2 regions of the Actinomadura sp. NPDC049753 genome follow, and region 2 is predicted to be linked to the other one. Evidence: riboswitches for the same ligand, from Rfam matches in the RefSeq annotation. Region 2 holds a riboswitch; the other holds the start of a gene.
What was found. Region 2 has a riboswitch for ZMP and ZTP ahead of glyA (serine hydroxymethyltransferase). Riboswitches for the same ligand answer to the same signal wherever they lie in the genome.

Region 1 (7,787 bases), on a different contig from region 2:
CGAGGCGGGCGTCCGCGCGATCGTCGAGCCCGGCGGGTCCGTCAACGACGACAAGGTGATCGCCGCGGCGGAGAAGGCCGGCATCACCCTCTACTTCACCGGCGTCCGGCACTTCTTCCACTGAGGGTTCGCGAGCACTGAGGGTTCGGAAGCACTGAGGGTTCGCGAGGCACGCCGTCCTGCCAGGCGCGCCGGCGGGGAACGTCCCGCCGGCGCGCCTGGACGCTTCTCGGCCCGCGCCACCGCGGAAATCACGTCCGCGCTTCCCAGCGGCGGGTCAGTCGCGTTCCTGGCGCGGGCCATCGGGCGCACCTCGGGGCAGAAGAAAGGATCAGCTCCCGGTCAAGAACGCGTCGACCGGCGGATCGAGCCCCGATCGCTCCTCTAGCGTGAGCCCTGACGAGGGGCGTCTCCCGTGCGGCGGGAGTCACGGCGGGGAGGGGCCATGAGCTTTCAGGTGCTCCCGCTGGCCATCACGATGATGGCGGGGCCCCAGATCATGTCGGCGATCATCCTGGTGACGACCCCGAGGCCCGTGCGGGTCTCCCTGGCGTTCCTGGCGGGCGTGGCGATCTCGGCGAGCGCGGGGGTCGCCGCCGCGTGGGGCATCTTCGCGCTGGTGGGCAACAGCGTGGAGATCGGCAAGCCGTCCGACGACAGCTCGGTCGGCAAGATCGTCCAGTACGTGCTGATCGCGCTGCTGCTGGTCGCCATCATGCGCAACTACGTGAAGCGGGCCACGATCGAACCGCCCAAGTGGCTCGGCTCGCTGATGAACGCCGGGCCGGGCCGGGCGTTCAGGACCGGGCTGCTGCTGATCATTCTGATGCCCTCCGACATCATCGTGATGCTCACGGTGGGGGCCAACCTGGAGCAGCACCACGAGGGCGTGGCGCCGGCCGCCGCCTTCGTCGGGGCCACCCTCCTGGTCGCGGCGCTGCCGCTGCTCGCCGTGCTGCTGTTCCACCGGCGCGCCGAACGCGCCATGCCCCGCGCGCGGGAGTGGATGACGGACAACAGCTGGATGGTCAACATCATCTGCTGCCTGATCTTCATCGCGATCATCCACTGACGGCGGCCCGCGCGGCCCGCGCGGCCCGCCCTCGCGCGACCCGTTCTCCGCCACGGGTCCACACACGGCCGCCGGGCGGGTAGCCTCAGGCTGCCGCGCCCCCCTGTGACCCTCCCTTGACCTCGGCGCGGGCGTTCCGTGGTGGAGGCAGGATGAATCTGCTGATGTCCCTCATGCTCGGCGTCGTCTACCAGGCCGACTTGCTGCTGATGGAGTCCCGGCAGGTGATCGGGCTGGTCGCCGCGTTCCTGGCCGCGGTGCTCGCCGCCCAGCTCGGCTGGCACGGCACCGACCGCCTCATCGGCTGGCGCCAGCGCTCCGAGGACTGAGCGCCCCGCCGACCGGCCGTCAGCGCAGCCTCGCGCGCAGTGCGCGCTCGGCGGCGGGCCAGTCGTCGTCCGTCATCGCGTAGACGGCGGTGTCGCGGATCGAGCCGTCCGCGCGGATCCGGTGCTTCCGGTGGACGCCCTCGAACGCCGCCCCGAGCCGCTCGATCGCCGCGCGCGACCGCTCGTTGCGGACGTGCGTGTGCCAGCCGACCCGGATCGCCCCCAGGTCGCCGAACGCGCGCCCCATGAGCAGCAGCTTCGCCTCGGTGTTGAGGCCCGTCCGGTGCCACCGCGCCCCGATCCACGTGTGGCCGATGCACAGGCCGCGGTCGGTCGGTGAGATCTCGTAGTACGACGTCGTCCCGGCGACCTCCCCGGTCACCGCGTCGATCTGGACCCAGGGCAGGCGCATCCCGCGCTCGCAGGCCGCCAGTGCCTGGTCGACCTGCGCGCGCATGTCCGCGACGCTCTCCGGCCGGCGCTGGCTCATCCACGTCCACAGGTCCGGGTCCTTGGACGCCTCGAACAGCCCCGCGGCGTGCTCGGCGGACAGCGGCTCCAGCCGCACGTATCGCCCGGTCAGGACGGGCCGCTCGAACCATTCCTCGTTCATGCGGAGCACGCTAGGACCTCGGGGGCGGCCTCAGGCAGAGCCACTCGGCGCCCTTTTCCGCAAGCCACTCGCGGGCCCCCTCCACGAAGCGCGGGGGCCGCCGCCTCCAGGCGGCCGGTTAGCATGGGGCCTACGCGACTGGCGCGGTCAAGGTGGATCACCACCGGGGAGCGAACGACAGTCCGGACACCGCGCGCCTGGGTGGACGGGACCCTTCCGGCCGGGCTGTGCGCCCGGGGCCCGGTCCCGCCGAGATCCACGCGGAGGAACGCATGACGGCACAGATTCTGGACGGCAAGGCCACGGCCGCCGAGATCCGCTCGAACCTCAAGGTCCGCGTCGAGGCGCTGCGCGACCGCGGCGTCTCCGTCGGGCTCGGCACCGTCCTGGTCGGCGACGACCCCGGCAGCCACTCGTACGTGAACATGAAGCACCGCGACTGCGCCGAGGTCGGCATCGAGAGCATCCGCCGCGACCTGCCCGCCACCGCCTCGCAGGACGAGGTGGAGCGCGCCGTCGCCGAGCTGAACGCCGACCCCGCCTGCACCGGCTACATCGTCCAGCTGCCGCTGCCGAAGGGCCTGGACGAGCAGCGCGTGCTGGAGCGCATCGACCCGGCCAAGGACGCCGACGGCCTGCACCCGGTCAACCTCGGCCGGCTCGTCCTGATGCAGCCGGGCCCGCTGCCGTGCACGCCGAAGGGCATCGTCGAGCTGCTGCGCCGCTTCGACGTCACGCTGAAGGGGGCCGAGGTCACCGTCGTCGGCCGCGGCATCACCGTCGGCCGCTCCCTCGGCCTGCTGCTGACCCGCCGCACTGAGAACGCGACCGTCACCCTCTGCCACACCGCCACCCGCGACCTCGCCGAGCACACCCGCAAGGCCGACATCGTCGTGGCCGCGGCCGGGGTGCCCGGCCTCATCACCGCCGACATGGTCAAGCCCGGCGCCGCCGTCCTCGACGTGGGCGTGTCCCGCGTGGACGGCAAGCTCGCCGGGGACGTCGCCGCCGACGTCCGCGACGTCGCCGGCTGGGTCGCGCCCAACCCCGGCGGCGTCGGCCCGATGACCCGCGCCATGCTCCTCGCGAACGTCGTCGAGGCCGCCGAGCAGGCCGTCGAGCAAGCCGTCTGACCGGACAGGCCTGGCCGAGCCGGCCGGGCACCGTCCGCCGATACGCGCGCTGCGGGGGCCGCCACCAGCACCGAGGTGGCGGCCCCCGCCGGCGTGTCCCTGGGCCGCCCCGTCACCTACGCGGCCGCATCGGGGGCTGAGCGATCGCCCTCCGGTTGCGCTGCCGGGAGAGGGCGACCGCGGGTCTCACATCAGCTGGCCCTCCGTCCCGCGGCCGTGCTGTGCGCCGGACGGCCCGGGCCGTGGGCGTGACCGGTGGCGCCCGGCCGGCGCGTCTCGGTGGTGCCGCGCACCCCGGGGACGCGCCCGTCCATCGGCGGACGGCCCTGCTGGGGCACGTGCACCGGCGGCAGCGGGCGGACGAGGCCCATCGCGATGACCTCGTTGGCGAGCCGAGTGCGCCGGTTGGCGCCTTCGGGGATCCGGAACTTCTGGTAGAGGCGCAGCAGGTGCTGCTTGACCGCGGCCTCCGTGACGACCAGCTCGCCGGCGATGTCGCGCGCCGTGGCCGGGGCCACGAACGCCTCGTCGGACAGCGCGGGCCGGCACAGCGAGGTCAGCACGTCGACCTCCCGGCGGGTGAGCTCGGGCGCGACGGCGCGCCGCAGTTCGACGTCCGGGTCGACCTCCTCACGGGGGATGCCCCCCAACCGGCAGCGCGCCGTGCCGAAGCTCACGACGTCACCGTCCTCCAGCACACGGCGGGCGATCGGCCGGCCGTTGACGCGCGTCCCGTTGCGGGACAGGCCCATGTCCACCACGTAGACGTACGGGCCACGTCGGACGATCTCTGCGTGCAAACGGGACACAGACGGGTCGTCGAGGCGGATGTCCACTCCTCTCCCTCTCCCGACCGTCGTCACGTCGGGGCGCAGCGGCACCACCAGCCCGCTGTCCTCGATCCGCATGAACGGCCCCTCCACGGCAGTCCTCCCAGCTAGTTAGCGACCCCTGTCTGCCGGGTTACCCGGGTGCCATGCCGTCACACCCTCCTACTGGCGAGTAGGACCGATGGCGCAGGGGATTCCGGGCTCTCGGCCATCACCTTGAGCACATAGGTCCCATCCGCATTTCGGCGGCGGGCGACAAACCGGACTCTTCCCCCGCCGCCTCGCTTGCGTCTCCGCCCCGACTCATTCGCGTCCCCCCGCGGACCGCTCCCGCCGGAGGGTGCGCGATGTCGTGCCGGCGCTCGATTGCCTATACCGTGAGGGCCATGAGCACCCAGGTGCACCGGCGCAGGCGCAAGGCGCCGCGTCGGAGGAGCGCCGCCCCGCACTGGCTCGCGCGGCTGCCGTACCTCCTCGTGCTCAGCGGCGTCGGCGCGGGGCTCACGCTGTGCGCCTTCAACTACTTCCGCAAGGGCTCGGGCCTGATGGCCGCCGCGCTGCTCATCGGCGCGCTGGCCCGGCTGCTGCTACCCGAGTCGCAGCTCGGCCCGCTCGCCGTCCGGAGCCGGTCGGTCGACTGCTGGACGCTCGTGATCCTCGGCGAGATGGTCGCGTTCGTGTCGCTGAGCGTCCCGCCGATGAACAAGACCGGGCTCGTCCTCGCCGGCGCGTTCGGCGTGCTGATCGCGTTCACGATGCTGGTGCGCGGGGTGCGGCTGATCCTCGCCGGGCGCTCCTCCCGGACGGCGCAGGAGCCGCCCGGCTAGCGCGTCGCCGCAGGTCAGGCCGGAGGCGGCGGGTCCCAGGGCAAGGCCAGGTCTAGACCTCATGACCGCCTCGGCTAGCCTTGCCAGTTGAGCCTTACAAGGACTGCTGGCCAGGTGTAGGAAAGGGACAGCAACAGCATGCCCAAGATCAAAGTAGCGGGCCCGGTCGTCGAACTCGACGGCGACGAAATGACGCGGATCATCTGGAAATTCATCAAGGACCAGTTGATCCTGCCCTACCTCGATGTGGACCTGAAGTACTACGACCTGGGGATCGAGCACCGTGACGCCACGGACGACCAGGTCACCGTCGACGCCGCCAAGGCCATCCTGGAGCACGGCGTCGGTGTGAAGTGCGCGACCATCACCCCCGACGAGGCGCGCGTCGAGGAGTTCGGCCTGAAGAAGATGTGGCGGTCCCCGAACGGGACGATCCGCAACATCCTGGGCGGCGTGATCTTCCGTGAGCCGATCGTTGTCTCCAACATCCCGCGCCTGGTCCCCGGCTGGACGAAGCCGATCATCATCGGCCGCCACGCCCACGGCGACCAGTACAAGGCCACCGACTTCGTCGTGCCGGGCCCGGGCAAGGTGACGATCACCTACACCCCCGAGAACGGCGACGAGCCCATGGAGTTCGAGGTCGCCTCGTTCCCCGGCGGCGGCGTGGCCATGGGCATGTACAACTACGACGACTCGATCCGCGACTTCGCCCGGACGAGCATGCGGTACGCGCTGAGCCGCGAGATGCCGCTGTACATGTCGACGAAGAACACGATCCTCAAGGCCTACGACGGCCGGTTCAAGGACCTCTTCCAGGAGATCTACGAGACCGAGTTCAAGGCCGAGTTCGAGGCCAAGGGCCTCACCTACGAGCACCGCCTGATCGACGACATGGTCGCGGCGGCGCTCAAGTGGGAGGGCGGGTTCGTCTGGGCCGCCAAGAACTACGACGGCGACGTCCAGTCCGACACCCTCGCGCAGGGCTTCGGCTCCCTCGGCCTGATGACCTCCGTCCTCATGACCCCCGACGGCAGGACCGTCGAGGCGGAGGCCGCGCACGGCACGGTGACCCGGCACTACCGGCAGCACCAGCAGGGCAAGCCGACGTCGACCAACCCGATCGCGTCGATCTTCGCCTGGACGCGCGGGCTGGAGCACCGCGGCAAGCTCGACGGCCAGCCCGAGGTCATCGACTTCGCCCGCAAGCTGGAGCAGGTCTGCATCGAGACCGTCGAGAGCGGCCAGATGACCAAGGACCTGGCCCTGCTCGTCGGCGGGGAGACCCCGTGGCTGACCACGCAGGGCTTCCTGGAGGCGCTCGACACCAACCTCCAGAAGAAGATCGGCGGCTAGCGCGTCGCCGGTCGCTCCCCGCGCACGCGTGGGTGAAGGCCGTTCCGGATCCGTCCGGGACGGCCTTCCGCCTGTTCGGGACGGGGGGCATGCCGGGAAGCGCACCTGCGCGGTGGCGGGCGGGACGTGCGCGATAGCCTGGCACCGCAACTATCTCGACGGCGAGAGAACCCGCGCGACGGAGTGCGGGCGGGCGGCCTCTCGGGCGGTCGGGTTTCCCAAGGATGGCCGCCTGAGCCCCGTCAGGTCACAGCAGGAGAAGGACGCATGACTCGCACCCCAGTCACCGTTACCGTTACCGGCGCCGCGGGCCAGATCGGCTACGCGCTGCTGTTCCGCATCGCGTCCGGGCACCTGCTCGGCGCGGACGTGCCCGTACGCCTGCGCCTGCTGGAGATCCCGCAGGCGGTGAAGGCCGCGGAGGGCACCGCGATGGAACTGGACGACTGCGCGTTCCCGCTGCTGTCCGGCATCGACATCTTCGACGACGCCCGGCGGGCGTTCGAGGGGACGAACGTGGCGCTGCTGGTCGGCGCCCGCCCGCGCACGAAGGGCATGGAGCGCGGCGACCTGCTGGAGGCCAACGGCGGCATCTTCAAGCCGCAGGGCGAGGCGATCAACGCCGGCGCCGCCGACGACGTCAAGGTCCTGGTGGTCGGCAACCCGGCGAACACCAACGCGCTGATCGCGCAGCAGCACGCGCCGGACGTCCCGGCCGCGCGGTTCACCGCGATGACGCGCCTGGACCACAACCGCGCCCTCGCGCAGCTGTCGAAGAAGACGGGCGCCTCGGTCTCCGACATCCGCAGGATGACGATCTGGGGCAACCACTCCGCCACGCAGTACCCGGACCTGTTCCACGCCGAGATCGCCGGCAGGAACGCCGCCGAGACCGTGAACGACCAGGACTGGCTGGAGAACGACTTCATCCCGACCGTCGCCAAGCGCGGCGCCGCGATCATCGAGGCGCGGGGCGCGTCGTCGGCGGCGTCGGCCGCGTCCGCCGCGATCGACCACGTGCACACCTGGGTGAACGGCACCGCCGACGGCGACTGGACGTCCATGGCGGTCGTGTCGGACGGCTCCTACGGCGTCCCCGAGGGCCTGATCTCCTCCTTCCCGGTCACCACCGCGGACGGCGAGTGGGAGATCGTCCAGGGCCTGGAGATCGACGACTTCTCCCGCGCCCGGATCGACGCGTCCGTCGCGGAGCTGTCGGAGGAGCGCGAGGCGGTCCGCAAGCTCGGCCTCATCTGACCCGAGCGCGGCATCTGACCTGAACGCGACGAGCCCCGGACCCCCGCGGTCCGGGGCTCGTCACATGCGCCCGGCCCAAGCCGGACTGCGGGGGTAGGCCCCGACCGCGTCGGCCCGGCGCGCGGACTCCCGCGGGACGCCGTCACCGGGAACGCGCGCCGGGAGGCAGGAACCCGTTCATCTGCGCTTGGGCGGGCTGCCGAGGGCCGTCGAGAAGAGGAGGACGAGAGCCGCGGTCAACGCCACCTGGATCTCCCCGGTCGTGGGCAAGTCCGTCTTGGGGCCACCGATCGGAGCGATGCGCCCCCGCGGGTCGAGGACGACGGGGATGGTGTCGCCCTGTTCGTGGCCTTCGCAGTTCGACGCGTAC
Region 2 (7,787 bases):
GTGCCCCTCCTCGGCTTCGAACCCGCGGTGGCGACGCTGTGCTTCTCCCTCCTGGCCATGGTCGCGGCGGCCGTCCAGCCCTTCGTCGCCGTCCGGCGCCGCGGCGAGCGTCCGTGGGTGCTGCGGGCCGGGCTGCTGTGCGCCGCGGCGGGGTTCTTCGTCCTCGCGGCGCTGGACGGCACGCGGCCCGGGCCGCTGATGGTCGCGGCCGTCCTCAACGGGGCCGCCAACGGCCTCGTCCAGCCGGCGGTCTTCCAGCGCACCGCCCGGCGCGCTCCGCCGGAGCGCTTCGGCTCCTACTACGGCGTCCTGGCGTTCTGCGCCGGCATGTTCTCCTCCGCGGGCGACCTGGTGATCGGCCGCCTCTTCGACCTCGGTCCGGCGGGCGCGGCGTGGGCCCTGGCCGGCGTCGGCGCCTGCGCGCTCCTGGCGGCGGCGTGCACCGCGGCGGGCACCATGGCGGGCCCTGTGGCGGGCCCGGCCCGGGGCGAATAATCTTCGGGGAACGGGACGTCCGGGCGCGGTTCCCGCACGGGAGTTCGGCGTCCGCCGGGCAGTTCGGGAGGGACCACATGGACGCGGTCGACCAGGCGATCCTGCGGCGCCTGCAGCGGGACGGGCGGCAGACCAACCGCGAACTGGCGGAGGCGGTGGGGATCGCCCCGTCCACGGCCCTGGAGCGGACGCGGGCGCTGCGCTCGCGGGGCGTCATCACCGGGTTCCACGCGGCGGCCGACCTGGAGCGGCTGGGGCGCGGCGTGCAGGCGCTGATCTCGATCAGGATCCGGCCGCAGTCGCGCGAGGCGATCGAGTCCGCCCGCGACAGCATGGCCTCCATGCCCGAGACGATCGGGGTCTTCGTCGTGACCGGTAACGAGGACCTGCTCGTCCACGTGGCCGTGCCGAGCACCGCCTACCTCCGCGACTTCGTCCTCGACCGGCTGGCGCGCCGCAAGGAGTACGTGGACGTCCGCACCATCGTCGTGTACGACTACGTGCAGCCGGTCGAGCAGTCCGAACTTCCGTCGGCCCATCGACCTGAAGGGCGAACGTCCTACAGCTGACGCATGAAGTTCCCCGTCAGTGGCGAAGGAATGACGGCCCCAGTCGGCTGGAGCGAACGAATGACGGGTCAGAAGCCTGAGTTCCGCATGTTCGCCTAGCTTCGGCGGCATGGACCGATGGAACAACTCATCCGGTGTGCTGCTGGTACTCGCCGCCGGTGTGCTCTGGGGAACGGTCGGGCCGGCGCAGGTGCTGGCGGCGCCGTCCGCGGACCCGGTCGCGGTCGGCGGCGCCCGGATCCTGTCGGGCGGGCTCGTCCTCGCCGCCCTCGTGCTCGTGGCGGACCGCCGCGCGTTCCTGGCGCTGACCAGGCGCACCTGGCCGCCCCTCGCGGCGGCCTCGGCGGCGACCGGAGTCTTCCAGGCGTCGTTCTTCAGCGCGGTCGACCGGACCGGCGCGGCCGTCGCGACCGCCGTCGTGTTCGGGCTCGCGCCCGTCTCCACCGGCCTCTGCGAGCGGCTCGTCCTGGGCGCACGGCTCAGCCGCCGCTGGTGGGCCGGGACGGCCTGCGCGGTCGGCGGCGTGGCGCTGCTGATGATGCCGGGGGAGGCCGTCCACGCGGACCCGGCCGGGATCGCGCTGAGCCTGGCCGGCGGCACGTGCTTCGGCGTCTACACCGTGTCGGCCAAGGTGCTGGTGTCGGCCCGGGGCCTGACGGGCCACGGCGGCGGGATGCGCGGGGTGGGGATGGCCGGCGCGGTGTCGGTGACGCTGCTGGCCGGGGGAGCGGCCCTGCTTCCCTGGACGCTGCCGGAGCTGCCCGCCCTCGCCGCGCCGCGCTCGGCGGCCCTGGTGGCCTGGCTGGGGATCGCCGCCACCGCCGCCGCGTACATGTTCTTCGTCACCGGCCTCGGCCGGGTGGCGGCCGCGACCGCCGGGACGCTCAGCCTCGCCGAGCCGCTCGTCGCCGCCGGCCTGGCCGTGGCCGTCCTCGGCGAGCGGATGTCGGCGCCGGTCGCGGCGGGGTCGCTGCTACTGCTGGGCGGGCTGTTCCTGGTCTCGGTCCCCGGACGCGCGCCGCGCCGGCGCGGGCCCGCCCGGTATGATGGCGCCCACGCGACTGGCGCAGTCAAGGTGGAGACGACCACCGGGGAGCGAAAGTAGTCCGCACACCGCGCGCCTGGGTGTACGGGTCCCCTTCGCCGGGGCGCCCGAAGTCCCGGCGCGAGCAGCGCGGAGGCTCACGATGCACGAACCGGCCGTACCCCATCTGCAGGGCCAGGACCCCGAGATCGCCGCGCTGGTGGAGGCCGAGGCCCGCCGCCAGTACGAGAAGATCCGCCTGATCGCCTCGGAGAACTACGTCTCGGAGGCGGTGCTGGAGGCCGCCGGCACCGTCCTGACCAACAAGTACTCCGAGGGCTACGCGGGCAAGCGCTACTACGAGGGCCAGCAGAACGTCGACCCGATCGAACTGCTCGCCATCGAGCGGGCGAAGGGCGTGTTCGGCACCGAGCACGCCAACGTCCAGCCCTACTCGGGCTCGCCCGCCAACCTCGCCGTCTACATGGCGTTCCTGGAGCCCGGCGACCCGGTCATGGGCCTGTCGCTGCCGATGGGCGGCCACCTGACGCACGGCTGGTCGGTGTCGGCCACCGGCAAGTGGTTCCGGCCCGTCCGCTACGACGTGCGCGCCGACACCGGCCGGGTCGACATGGACCAGGTGCGCGACCTCGCCCTCAAGGAGCGGCCGAAGCTGATCTGGTGCGGCGGCACCGCGGTCCCGCGGACGATCGACTTCCCGGCGTTCGCCGAGATCGCCCGGGAGGCCGGGGCGGTCCTGGCCGCCGACATCGCGCACATCGCGGGCCTGGTCGCCGGCGGCGCGCACCCGTCCCCGGTCGGGTACGCCGACGTCGTCACCACCACCACGCACAAGACGCTGCGCGGCCCCCGCGGCGCCATGATCCTGTCGACGGCGGAGCACGCGAAGGCGGTCGACAAGGCCGTCTTCCCGGGCCTGCAGGGCGGGCCGCACAACCACACGACGGCCGCGATCGCCGTCGCGCTGAAGGAGGCGGCGCAGCCGGACTTCGCCGGGTACGCGCGGCAGGTGGTCGCGAACGCCAAGGTGCTGGCCGCCGCGCTGCTGGACCGCGGCTACGACCTGATCTCCGGCGGCACCGACAACCACCTCATCCTCATCGACCTGACCGGCAAGGGCGTCGCGGGCAAGCCCGCCGCGCAGGCCCTCGACCGCGCGGGCATCGAGCTGAACTACAACGCCGTCCCGTTCGACCCGCGCAAGCCCTTCGACCCGTCCGGGTTGCGGCTCGGCACCGCCGCGATCACCACCCGGGGGATCGGCGAGGAGCACATGCCGCGGCTCGCCGAATGGATCGACGAGGTGGTGCAGGCCGCCGCCAAGCAGGACGAGGCGGTCCTGGACCGGGTCGCCGGGCAGGTCCGCGAGCTGCTCGCGTCCTTCCCGATGCCCGGCTGGCGGTCCGCGCCCTGACGCTCAGCTCGGGCGCAGCAGTGTGATCATGCGCCAGGCCCCGGGGTCGGCGAGGGGCACCGCCTCCTCGCCGGCCCCGAAGTCGCCGTACTGCGCGACCGCCTCCAGCCCGCCGGCGAGGCGGATCGCGGCGTCCAGCTCGGTGGCGGTCCAGAAGCGGTAGGGCACGACGTCGCGCACGACCCGCGGTACCGCGCCCTCCCCGGTGATGGTCATCGTGACGCGGTCGTCGGCGATCTGGGTGACCGGGTCCAGCCGGTCGGACGGCTCGCCCCAGCGCACGCTCGCCCGGACGCCGTCCCGCTCGACCGTCCAGCCGGTGGTGACGCTCGGATCGTCGCCCAGCCGGTCGCGGGGATGCGACATCTCGACGACGTAGAGGCCGCCGGGGGACAGGTGCGCGGCGGCGCACCGCAGGTGCGCCACGAACGCGTCCAGCGTCATGAGGTGGGACGTGGAGTCCAGCATGGTCGCGACGAGGTCGAACCGGCGGCCCAGCGCGAACCGCGTCATGTCGCCCTCGACGACCTCCAGCCCGACGCCGGCGCGTTCGGCCTCGCGGGCCGCGTAGGCGCACATGCGCGGGTTCAGGTCGAGCGCCGTCGCCGCCAGCCCGCGGCGGGCGAGCTCGCGGGCGTGCTCCGCGGGCCCGGCGGCGAGCTCCAGCGCCGTGGCGGGGGCGAGGCCCTGCTCGGCGCACCAGCCGAGCAGGACGTCCACCTCGGCCGGCACGTCGCGGAACGAGCACGCCAGCTCGTAGGCCCAGGGGTCGTCATATACGCCGCTCACCCGCCCATCCTGCCAGCGCTCCCGGCTCGGCGGGACGGCCGTCCAGCCGCAGCCTGATCTCCACGATCGCGGCGTCCCCGGTGCGCCGCGTCCGCCCGCCGAGGGAGGTCAGCAGCCGCCGCATCCGGGCGTTCTCGCTCAGCGCGGTCGCCCGCACCTCCACCAGGCCGCGGTCCCGGGCCAGCGCGAGCAGCAGCCCGGCGAGGCCGCGGCCGAGCCCGCGGCCCTGCCAGGCGTCCTCGACCAGGAACGCGACCTCCGCCGCGCCCGGGTCGCGGACGAGGACCAGGTGCGCCAGCGCCAGCAGCGACCCGTCCGGGCCCTCGGCGACCAGCGTCAGGCCCCGGGAGGGATCGCAGAACCCCTCGAACGACCGGCGCGGCGGGTACGGCTTGGGGCTGAAGTAGCGCATCCGGCGGCTGTCCAGCGAGCAGCGCTCGTGCAGTGCCCGCACGGCGTCGGCGTCGCGGGGCTCGACCGGCCGGACGACCACCTGCGTCCCGTCGCGCAGCGCGATCCGCCGGGACGCCGACGGGCGCGGCGCCGCCGGGAGCGCGGCCCGCACCAGCGCGTCCGCCCGCGCCGCCTCCGTCGCGGTGAACGGCAGCCCGGCGCGCCGGAGCCGGACCGAGCGCCCGCGCACCGGGACGAGGAGGTCGCGGCGGTCGGGGTCCTCGTCGCCGGGGGCGTCCCAGCGGGCCTCGTCGGCGCGCAGCAGCTCGCCGAGGATCTCGGGCACCGCGTGCGGCTCGGCCCGGAGCCGGGCCGCCAGGGCGAGGGCGCGGGTCGGCTCGTCCTGGTGCGGGCGCCGCCGTCGTGGTCACGGCCTGCGGGTGGGGTTGACCGCGTCCTCCTCGGCCGGCGTGATCGGCGTGGGGCGCTCCTCGTCGCCCTCCCGCGCGGCCTGCCGCTCGTACTCGGTGACGCCGAGCCCGTCGCGGCTCTCCTCGGGCTCCTCGATCCTCAGCTCCTCGGGCGGGTCGTTCACATACTCCTCGGTCAGGGCGATCTGCTCGTCCTGGGTGTTGTCTCCCATGTCATCCATGTCCTCGCGGAAGTCGCGGGACTCACCGGGCTCGCGTGCCCTCATGACTCCTCCCGGTCCGGTTCGGGTTCGCTGATCGGACCGGTATCCCCGATGACCGGCGCCCTACTCCCGGTCGCGGACGGCGACGAGCCCGCCGACGACGCCCACGTACGCGGTCCCGTCCGGGCCGAGGGTGACGGGCGCCCAGCTGTTGTCGAACCACTTGCCCGTGCCGGTGAGCACCTTGTAGGCCGTCCGGCCCGTGTGGACGTCCACCGCGGTCAGGTACCAGGCGTCGATGAGGTCCCTGCGCGGCTCCTTCGTGTAGAGGTAGAGCAGCCCCGCGGGCACGGAGACCTTGGAGACGGTGGACGGGGAGCGCTCCGCGCTCGTCCAGACCGTCTCGCAGCCCGTCCCGTCCGGTTTCACGTCCACGCGGCTGACCCCGCCCACCGACGACCCGCCCGGCGGCAGGTCGAAGAAGTTGCGGTAGCCGTAGTTGTTCTCGACGAACAGGCTGCGGCCGTAGCCGATGAGCGAGTTGTCCGTCGCGCTCGCCCCGCTTCCGAACACCGGGACCTGGCAGACGAGCCCACCGTCGTCCGCGCGGCGGACGATCACGTGCATGCGGTCGTCGGCGTTGTCGGTGACGGCCACGTAGCCGTCGCCGAAGAACGTGGGGGTCGTCCCGGACCCCTGGTCGATCTGCCCGGGCTTGCGCCCGCTGCCCCGGTCGTACGGCTGCCGCCAGACGATCTCCGGGGTCCCGTCCACGCCGGCCCGCATCCGGTAGAGCGCGTGGTCGGACACGACCGAGACGCCGTTCTCCGCGGCCGCGAACGAGTTCTGGACGCCCTCGCCCGCCAGCCGCGTCATCCGGACGGCCCCGGACCCGGGATCCACCGTGCCGACGCGGCCGCCCCTCGTGATCCACCAGATCAGGCCGTTCCAGTCGGGCCCGACCGCGGTGACGGGGTCGCACTCCCCCTTCGGCCACGGGTTCGTCCAGGTGGCGCAGTCGTGGGGGAGGTGGCCGCCGAGGTCCCAGTCGTCGGTGACCGTGAAGCGCCAGTGGCCGTCCGGGCCCTTCTCGTGCGCGAAACGGCGCAGATGGAAGGAGGAGTCCGCCAGGACCGCGCGGTCCTGCGGGTCCAGGTAGTAGTACGCCCCGCCCGAGGTGTCGGTGAACACCGTGTCGAGGTTCAGCGAGAACACCGCCTGGACGGTGGACGGCCTGGGCGGCAGTTCGTAGGTCGCGAGATCCTTCAGCGTCCTCGGGTCGATCAGCCGCAGCGTGAGGTTCTGCCCGCGGGTGCACTGCGCGACGATCAGCCCCGTCCGGCGGGCGAACGTCACCGTCGAGCACAGCCCCGGCAGCCCGCCGCCCTTGGCCTCGGAGAGCACCTGCGGATCGCGGCCGAGCGGTCCCATGAACGGATAGGTGTCGGAGGCGTAACTGTCGGCGTGCATGGACGACGTCCCCACCGGCCCCTGGTGCGGGTTGGCCGGGACGGGCCGCCCCGCCAGAGGCGCCGGGGCGGCGGGCGCTCCGACGTAGGCCGGGACGAACCCCCTGCCGGGGCCGTCGGGGATCGGATCGGCCGCCGCCGGGACCGCCGTGCCCACGAGGACGGCGGACAGCAGGGCGGCGAGCAGGGGTCTGCGCATGGAGGGCTCCCTTGACCGGACATGGGCGGCCCCGGTCGCGCCCTCCGGACGGCCACCGCGTCGAAAAGGTGATCGTCCGGCGCGCCCCGATGGTTACGATCCGGGGCATGGGCGTACAAGCTGTGATCTTCGACTGGGGCGGCACGCTGACCCCCTGGCACGACCTCGAACTCGCCGACATCTGGCGCACCGTCTGCGCCGCCCACCTCCCCCCGGACGCCGTCGAGAAGACCGTCGCGGCCCTCGTCGCCGCCGAGGACGAACTGGGGCGCCGCGGCACCGAGGAGCACCGCAGCGCCACGCTCGCCGAGGCGTTCGCGATGGCCGGGGTGGAGCCGACCGAGGCCCTCCTGGACACCCACTTCGAGACGTGGACCCCGCACACCCACACCGACCCCGCCGTCCCCGGCCTGTTCACCGCCCTCCGCGAACGCGGCATCAGGATCGGCGTGCTGTCCAACACCATCTGGACCCGCGAGTGGCACGAGCGCGTCTTCGCCCGCGACGACGTCCTCGACATGCTCGACGGCGCCGTCTACTCCAGCGAGATCCCCTGGACGAAGCCGCACGCCGAGGCGTTCCGCGCCGCCATGGACGCCGTCGGCGCCACCGACCCGGGCTCCTGCGTCTTCGTCGGCGACCGCCCGTTCGACGACATCCACGGAGCCAAGGCGGCCGGCCTGCGGGCCGTCCAGATCCGGCACCAGACCACCCACGCCTTCGAGCGCCCGGGCCTCACACCGCCCGACGCCGTCATCCACGAGCTGGACGAACTGCTCC

Region 1: it holds a riboswitch for ZMP and ZTP, as region 2 does, so the genes downstream of both, AB0K37_RS33060 (bifunctional methylenetetrahydrofolate dehydrogenase/methenyltetrahydrofolate cyclohydrolase) here and glyA (serine hydroxymethyltransferase) in region 2, are expected to answer to the same signal.

The regions. Positions count from the first base shown of each region.
Region 1 covers NZ_JBFARL010000186.1:3,193-10,979, reverse strand. Annotated here, with positions in the region: gene purH (bifunctional phosphoribosylaminoimidazolecarboxamide formyltransferase/IMP cyclohydrolase) at 1-124, shown strand, start outside; gene AB0K37_RS33075 (GAP family protein) at 446-1,072, shown strand; gene AB0K37_RS33070 (hypothetical protein) at 1,225-1,401, shown strand; gene AB0K37_RS33065 (GNAT family protein) at 1,421-2,014, opposite strand; ZMP/ZTP riboswitch at 2,139-2,224, shown strand; gene AB0K37_RS33060 (bifunctional methylenetetrahydrofolate dehydrogenase/methenyltetrahydrofolate cyclohydrolase) at 2,287-3,147, shown strand; gene AB0K37_RS33055 (FHA domain-containing protein) at 3,339-4,070, opposite strand; gene AB0K37_RS33050 (DUF3017 domain-containing protein) at 4,364-4,804, shown strand; gene AB0K37_RS33045 (NADP-dependent isocitrate dehydrogenase) at 4,943-6,160, shown strand; gene AB0K37_RS33040 (malate dehydrogenase) at 6,428-7,417, shown strand; gene AB0K37_RS33035 (hypothetical protein) at 7,595-7,787, opposite strand, start outside.
Region 2 covers NZ_JBFARL010000165.1:5,424-13,210, reverse strand. Annotated here, with positions in the region: gene AB0K37_RS31385 (MFS transporter) at 1-495, shown strand, start outside; gene AB0K37_RS31380 (Lrp/AsnC family transcriptional regulator) at 573-1,064, shown strand; partial or broken gene AB0K37_RS31375 (EamA family transporter) at 1,174-2,007, shown strand; ZMP/ZTP riboswitch at 2,112-2,198, shown strand; gene glyA (serine hydroxymethyltransferase) at 2,252-3,523, shown strand; gene AB0K37_RS31365 (class I SAM-dependent methyltransferase) at 3,527-4,312, opposite strand; gene AB0K37_RS31360 (GNAT family N-acetyltransferase) at 4,296-5,051, opposite strand; gene AB0K37_RS31355 (hypothetical protein) at 5,133-5,402, opposite strand; gene AB0K37_RS31350 (hypothetical protein) at 5,463-7,007, opposite strand; gene AB0K37_RS31345 (HAD family hydrolase) at 7,115-7,787, shown strand, end outside.